Regions from separate parts of the Streptomyces sp. NPDC001292 genome, predicted to be linked through region 2. Evidence: riboswitches for the same ligand, from Rfam matches in the RefSeq annotation. Region 2 holds a riboswitch; the other holds the start of a gene.
The links. A riboswitch is a leader RNA that binds a small molecule or an ion and turns the genes downstream of it on or off. The one in region 2 is predicted to bind S-adenosylmethionine.
Positions count from the first base shown of each region.

Region 1: it holds a riboswitch for S-adenosylmethionine, as region 2 does, so the genes downstream of both, thrC (threonine synthase) here and ACFY4A_RS02370 (aminotransferase class V-fold PLP-dependent enzyme) in region 2, are expected to answer to the same signal.

Region 1 covers NZ_JBIAXG010000010.1:121,412-124,772, reverse strand. The annotation lists gene ACFY4A_RS14145 (MoaD/ThiS family protein) at 430-705, opposite strand; gene thrC (threonine synthase) at 702-1,985, opposite strand; SAM riboswitch class I at 2,004-2,173, opposite strand; gene ACFY4A_RS14135 (glucosyl-3-phosphoglycerate synthase) at 2,304-3,275, shown strand; gene ACFY4A_RS14130 (trehalose-6-phosphate synthase) at 3,359-3,361, shown strand, end outside.
Region 2 covers NZ_JBIAXG010000001.1:547,045-550,405, reverse strand. The annotation lists gene ACFY4A_RS02370 (aminotransferase class V-fold PLP-dependent enzyme) at 29-1,390, opposite strand; SAM riboswitch class IV at 1,588-1,704, opposite strand; gene trpD (anthranilate phosphoribosyltransferase) at 1,790-2,854, opposite strand; gene ACFY4A_RS02360 (cytochrome bc complex cytochrome b subunit) at 3,002-3,361, opposite strand, start outside.

The DNA.
Region 1 (3,361 bases), on a different contig from region 2:
CCCAACTCCCCTATTACTGGCCCTTGCACAGATCCACACTTCGCGGACCCGGGTCAGACCTCACCCCCCGTGGATCGGGGGCGTGCGCCGGAACGCGTCGACCGCGGCTGAATGTATCTGTCCAACTGCCGTCTGCAACAGGTCAATCGGACGAGAAATCTGGACGTACACGGTCCGGAATATAGGAAGAATTCACGCGAATTCAGGGCAAGTCGGGCCCCACAAACAAGGAAAATGCCGCAAAAGGCCCGCAGACTTTGGCTACTTCTTGCCGGGCCCACGACAGGAATCCGGGGCCCCGGATTCGGAGTTCGGGGGCGCGTTCCCCAACTGTACCGCGCTCAATCCCACGGAATTGCCCCCTCCGCTTCTCTCACGGAGGGGGCAACTCGGTGAACTCTGCGTAACCGGAATTACCGAAGGTAATGATCAGCCGCCGGCGACCGCCGGGATGATCGAGACCCCCGCGCCCTCCGGGGTGGCCGTCTCGAGCCCCTGCTCGAACCGGACGTCGTCGTCGTTGACGTACACGTTGACGAAGCGGCGCAGCTTGCCCTGGTCGTCCAGGACCCGGGCCGCGATGCCCGTGTGGTTCCTCTCCAGGTCCGAGATGACCTCGGAGAGGGTCGCGCCCTCGGCGCTCACCTCGGCCCGGCCGCCGGTGTAGGTGCGCAGGATGGTGGGGATACGGACGGTCACGCTCATGCCAGGCCAGCCTCTCGGAAGGAGTCCAGGGTCGGACGGATCGTCGCGGTCAGGCCGGTGCCGGCCACCGCGTCCAGCGTCTTCAGCCCGTCGCCGGTGTTGAGGACGACGGTGGTCTTCGTCGGGTCGAGGACGCCGTTCTCGACCAGCTTCTTCGTCACGCCGACCGTCACACCGCCTGCCGTCTCGGCGAAGATGCCCTCGGTCCGCGCCAGCAGCTTGATCGCGTCGACGACCTGCTCGTCGGTCACGTCCTCCACCGCGCCGCCGGTCCGGCGCGCGATGTCCAGGACGTACGGGCCGTCGGCCGGGTTGCCGATCGCCAGCGACTTGGCGATCGTGTCGGGCTTCTGCGGCCGTACGACGTCGTGGCCGGCCTTGAAGGCGGTGGACACCGGCGAGCAGCCCTCGGCCTGGGCGCCGAAGATCTTGTACGGCTTGTCCTCGACCAGTCCGAGCTCGATCAGTTCCCGCAGGCCCTTGTCGACCTTGGTGAGCTGGGAGCCCGAGGCGATCGGGACGACGATCTGGTCCGGCAGCTTCCAGCCGAGCTGCTCGCAGATCTCGTACGCCTGCGTCTTGGAGCCCTCGGCGTAGTACGGCCGCAGGTTGACGTTGACGAAGCCCCAGCCCTCGCCGGCCGGATCGCCGATCAGCTCGGAGCAGAACCGGTTCACGTCGTCGTAGTTGCCCTCGATGCCGACGAGTTCGCCGCCGTAGATCGCGGCCATCACGACCTTGCCCTGCTCCAGGTCGTGCGGGATGAACACGCAGGAGCGCAGTCCGGCGCGGGCGGCGGCGGCGCCGACGGCGCCGGCCAGGTTGCCGGTCGAGGAGCAGGAGAGCGTGGTGAAGCCGAAGGCGCGGGCCGCCTCCAGCGCCTGGGCGACCACACGGTCCTTGAAGGAGTGCGTCGGGTTTCCGGAGTCGTCCTTCACGTACAGCCCGCCGGTCACCCCCAGTTCGCGGGCGAGGCGGTCGGCCCGGACGAGCTTGGTCCAGCCCGGGTTCAGGTTCGGCTTGCCTGCGACGTCCGCGGGGACGGGCAGCAGCGGCGCGTAGCGCCAGATGTTCGCGGGGCCCGCCTCGATCCTCTTGCGCAGCTCCTCGGTGTCGTAGGCCGAGAAGTCGTAGGCGATCTCCAGCGGGCCGAAACACTCCTCGCAGGCGAAGACCGGGCCGAGGGGGACGCGGTGACCGCACTCCCGGCAGCTCAGCGCCGCGGCGGGGCCGAGGTCTACGGTGGAGTCGGTGCTGCTTGCAACGGTCTGCACAGCCATGTGAGGCGAGGCCCTTTCTCCTCATCTTCCTCACGACGCATCTCGCCGTGAGACGGATTTGGCACCTTCCCTAGCCGGGAGCCTCGCGAAGACGATCGGCTGCGCTCGCACAGCAGTCGATACGAGAACCGGCTGGAGGGTTGCCGGGGCTTCATCGGGCCGTGTCCCTCTGCCCCTCTGGATGAGCTGTATTCGGTTGTGGCGCGGTGGTGACCCCCGGCATGGGATGGTCGTCCGCGTTGTTCAGACTGTAACGGAAGGCCAGGACGGTTGAGTCAGTCGTCCGAAGCGCGAGACAACAGTGAGGAGCCGCTGACCGTGCTGGAAGAAGTCGAGCGCTGGCTGGCCACCCGCTCCTGGTCCGTGGCCGACCGGCCACTCCACCAGATCCTGGCGGCCAAGCAGCGCACCGGTCAGTCGGTCTCCGTGGTGCTGCCCGCGCTGAACGAGGAGGCGACGGTCGGCGACATCGTCACGGTGATCCGCCGCGACCTCGTGGAGCGGGCGCCGCTCGTCGACGAGATCGTCGTCGTCGACTCGGGCTCCACCGACCGCACCTTCGAGGTGGCGGCCGCCGCGGGCGCCCGGGTGGTGCGCCGCGACGAGATCCTGCCGCGGCTGCCGGCGGTGCCGGGCAAGGGCGAGGTCCTGTGGCGCTCCCTGCTCGTCACCCGCGGGGACGTCATCTGCTTCGTCGACGCCGATCTGCGGGAGTTCTCCTCCGACTTCGTCACCGGCATCGTGGGCCCGCTGCTCACCGAACGCGACGTCGACCTGGTCAAGGCGATGTACGACCGCCCCTTCACCGTGCCCGGCGGGCAGGCCTCCGCCTCGGCCGCGGCCGGGCAGGGCGGGCGGGTCACCGAGCTGATGGCGCGCCCGCTGCTCAACATGCACTGGCCGCAGCTGGCCGGCTTCGTGCAGCCGCTCGGCGGCGAGTACGCGGCCCGCCGCTCGCTGCTCGAACAGCTGCCCTTCCCGGTCGGCTACGGCGTCGAGCTGGGCATGCTGGTCGACGCGCTGCACCTGGTGGGCCTGGACGCGCTCGCCCAGGTCGACGTCGGGGTGCGCAGGCACCGGCACCAGGACGGGCAGGCGCTCGGCCGGATGGCCGCCGCGATCTACCGCACCGCCCAGCTGCGCCTGGCCCGGGGCCACCTCGTGCGCCCCTGGCTCACCCAGTTCGAGCGCGGCGAGAAGGGCTTCGAGCCGCGGACGTACCGCGTGGACACCGAGGAGCGTCCGCCGATGGCCGAGATCGCGGAGTACGCGGCCCGGCAGGTGGCGTGAAAGACGGGTCTCGCCCGCCTGTCGCCGGCTACGAAGCGGAACCGTACGTTTGAGCGTTTCGGGGCCGGGCTAGGTTGAGGCGTATG
Region 2 (3,361 bases):
GACCGCCCCAGGCTCCTGAGCGGGCGGATCAGACCGCGGGCACGCAGCGGCCGTCCTCCGTGCGGTACGTCCACTTCGCGCCGTCCCTGACCAGTTCCCGCACCGCCGCCACGAAGCGGTCCACGTGCTCGTCGGGCGTACCCGCGCCGAAGCTCACGCGGATGGCGTTGAGGGACTTCTCGCCCGGGGCGGCCTCGGGCGCGCCGCACTCGCCCTGGCTCTGCGGATCGCCGCCCAGCAGGGTGCGGACCAGGGGGTGGGCGCAGAAGAGGCCGTCGCGGACGCCGATGCCGTACTCGGCGGAGAGGGCGGCGGCGAAGTGGGAGCTGTTCCAGCCCGCCACGACGAAGGAGATCACGCCGACCCGCGGGGCGTCGTCGCCGAACAGGGAGAGGACCCTGACCTCGGGCACCTCGGCGAGACCCGCCCGCACCTTGCGGATCAGGTGCCGCTCGCGCGCGACGAGGTCGTCGAAGCCGGCCTCGGTCAGCGCCGTGCAGGCCGCGGCGACGGCGTAGGCGCCGATGACGTTCGGGGAGCCGGCCTCGTGGCGGGCGGCCGACTCGTGCCACCGCACGTCCACGGATCCGTCGGCGCGCCGCGCCACCGTGCGGCTCGCGCCGCCGCCCGCGAGGTACGGCTCGGCCTCGCGCAGCCAGTCGGCGCGGCCGGCGAGGACGCCGGAGCCGAAGGGGGCGTACAGCTTGTGGCCGGAGAAGGCGACCCAGTCGACGTCGAGGTCGCGGACGGACACCGGGTGGTGCGGGGCGAGCTGGGCGGCGTCCAGGACGATCCGGGCGCCGTGCGCGTGGGCGGCGGCGGCCAGCTCCCGTACCGGCCACAGCTCACCGGTGACGTTGGAGGCGCCGGTGACGCACACCAGCGCCGGGCCGTGGGGGTCGCGGTCGGCGAGGGCCCGCTCCAGGGTGGCCACGGCCCGCTCCGGTGTGCGCGGGGCGTCGAGGTAGGTCACCTGCGCGTCCCGCCACGGAAGCAGCGAGGCGTGGTGCTCGGTCTCGAAGACGAAGACCTGGCAGTCCGCGGGCAGCACGCGGGCGAGCAGGTTGAGGGAGTCGGTGGTGGACCGGGTGAAGACCACCTGGTCCTCCGTACGGCAGTCGAGGAACTCCGCGACCGTCTTCCGGGCGTTCTCGAACAGATCGGTGGAGAGCTGGGAGAGGTAGCCGGCGCCGCGGTGGACGCTGCCGTAGTACGGCGCGTACGCCGCCACGTCGTCCCAGACGCGCTGGAGGGCGGGCGCGCTGGCCGCGTAGTCGAGCGCCGCGTAGGTGACCTCCCCGCCGGTGACGAGCGGAACGGTGACGTCCCGTCCCAGAACGGGCAGCGGGGCACAGACGGACTGGTCGGCGGCGACGGTGGAGACGGACATGGGTGAACTCCCGTGAAAGCAGGCGGAATCACCACGCGAGCGGACATGGCTCGAGCGTGGGGAAGGGTGAGGGGGAAAGCGCGGTGGCGGGGCTCTGCGGCCTCTGGGGCGACAGGCCCTAGCGCATTCGCTTGCTCACGGAAGGCTCCCTCGTAGACCAGGACCCCTGGGCTGTGTCCACTCGGAGGAGTGCGAGGGGTCCGCGCTTGCCGTAGGCCTCGCTGCCTACGGCCTGGTCTTCACCCGGGGCACCCCGCCACGGACGGAGGGTTGCCGGACAGCCGGCCGGGGCCACATGGCTGTCACTCATGACCTGGTTCAGCATCCTGCCACACGATCTTCCACGCGCAAGGCGCAGTCCGGATCGTGGGCTGCGCCCTGCGACGGGAGGTTCGGGTCTCAGGCGTTGCTGGCGGCCACCCAGCGCTCCAGCGTGCGCTTGGCGGACCCGGAGTCGATCGACTCCGCCGCACGGTCCATACCGGCCCGGATCTGTTCGGCCAGGGTGCCCGGACCCGGCCGCAGGGCCACCAGCGCCGCCGCGGAGTTCAGCAGGACGGCGTCCCGCACGGGCCCCTTCTCGCCGTCCAGCAGGCGCCGGGCCACCTCGGCGTTGTACGAGGCGTCCCCGCCCCGCAGCGCCTCCACGGGCACGAACTCGATACCGACGTCCCGCGGGTCGAAGCGCTCCTGGGTCACCTTGCCGTCCCGCACGATCCAGACCTGGGAGGTGGCGGTCGTGGTGAGCTCGTCCAGGCCGTCGTCACCCCGGAAGACCAGGGAGGAGTGGCCGCGCTCGGCGAAGACGCCGGCGACGACCGGTGCCATGCGCGGGTCCGCGACACCGACGGCCTGGGCCCGCACCCTGGCCGGGTTGGTCAGCGGGCCGAGCACGTTGAACACGGTGCGGATGGCCAACTGGCCGCGCGCGGCGCCCGCGTGGCGCAGCGCCGGATGGAACTTGATCGCGAAGCAGAAGGTGATTCCGGCCTCCTGCGCCACCTCGGCCACCCGCCGCGGCGTCAGTTCCAGATTGACGCCGAGCTTCTCCAGTACGTCGGAGGCCCCGGAGGCGGAGGACGCGGCCCGGTTGCCGTGCTTGACGACACTGGCGCCCGTGCCGGCCACGACGATCGAGGACATGGTGGAGATGTTCACGGTCTTCGCGCCGTCGCCGCCCGTGCCGACGATGTCGACGGTCGCGCCGGGCACCTCGATCACATTGGCGTGCTCGTACATGGTGCGGACCAGGCCCATGATCTCCTCGACCGTCTCGCCCTTGGCCCGCAGGGCCACCACGAACCCGGCGATCTGCGCGTCGGTCGCCTCGCCGCGCATGATCAGGTCCATCGCCCACGCGGTCTCGTCGGCGGTGAGGTCCCGGCCGTCCAGCAGGCCGTTCAGCAGGGCGGGCCAGGAGCGGCCCGCCGCGGTGTCGCCTCCAGCGGGGATCACAGCGTTCATATGCCGCTCCTGGGTCGGTGTCCCGTACTGCGGGACGCGAGTCTCGAACAGGTCCACCCTATCCAGCCCCGGGCACGGCGAAGGGCCCCGTCCGGAGATCGGACGGGGCCCTTCGACCGTGGCGTGGCGACGCTCAGCGGTCAGTGATCAGTGGTGGCCGTGGCCGCTCGTGATCTCCCTGTACTCCTCGACGGTCGGCTTCGGGATCTGGTTGTCCTCGCCGTAGTACGCGCTGCTGAGCTTGGCGCGCAGCTTCTGCGAGCCCTTGATCTTGCGCTCGACGCCGTGCTCGTCGACCGCCGGGCCGATCTCGACCGGCTCGTACTGGTCGTGCGCCGTGAGCGTGTAGAGCTGCTCCTGGCTGAGCGGCTCGTGCACCTCGATGAACTCACCGTGCGGCAGGCGCTTGATGATGCCGGTCTCGCGACCGTGCAGCACCTTCTCCTTGTCGCGGCGCTGGAGGCCGAGGCAGATCCGCTTGGTGACGACGAACGCGATGATCGGTCC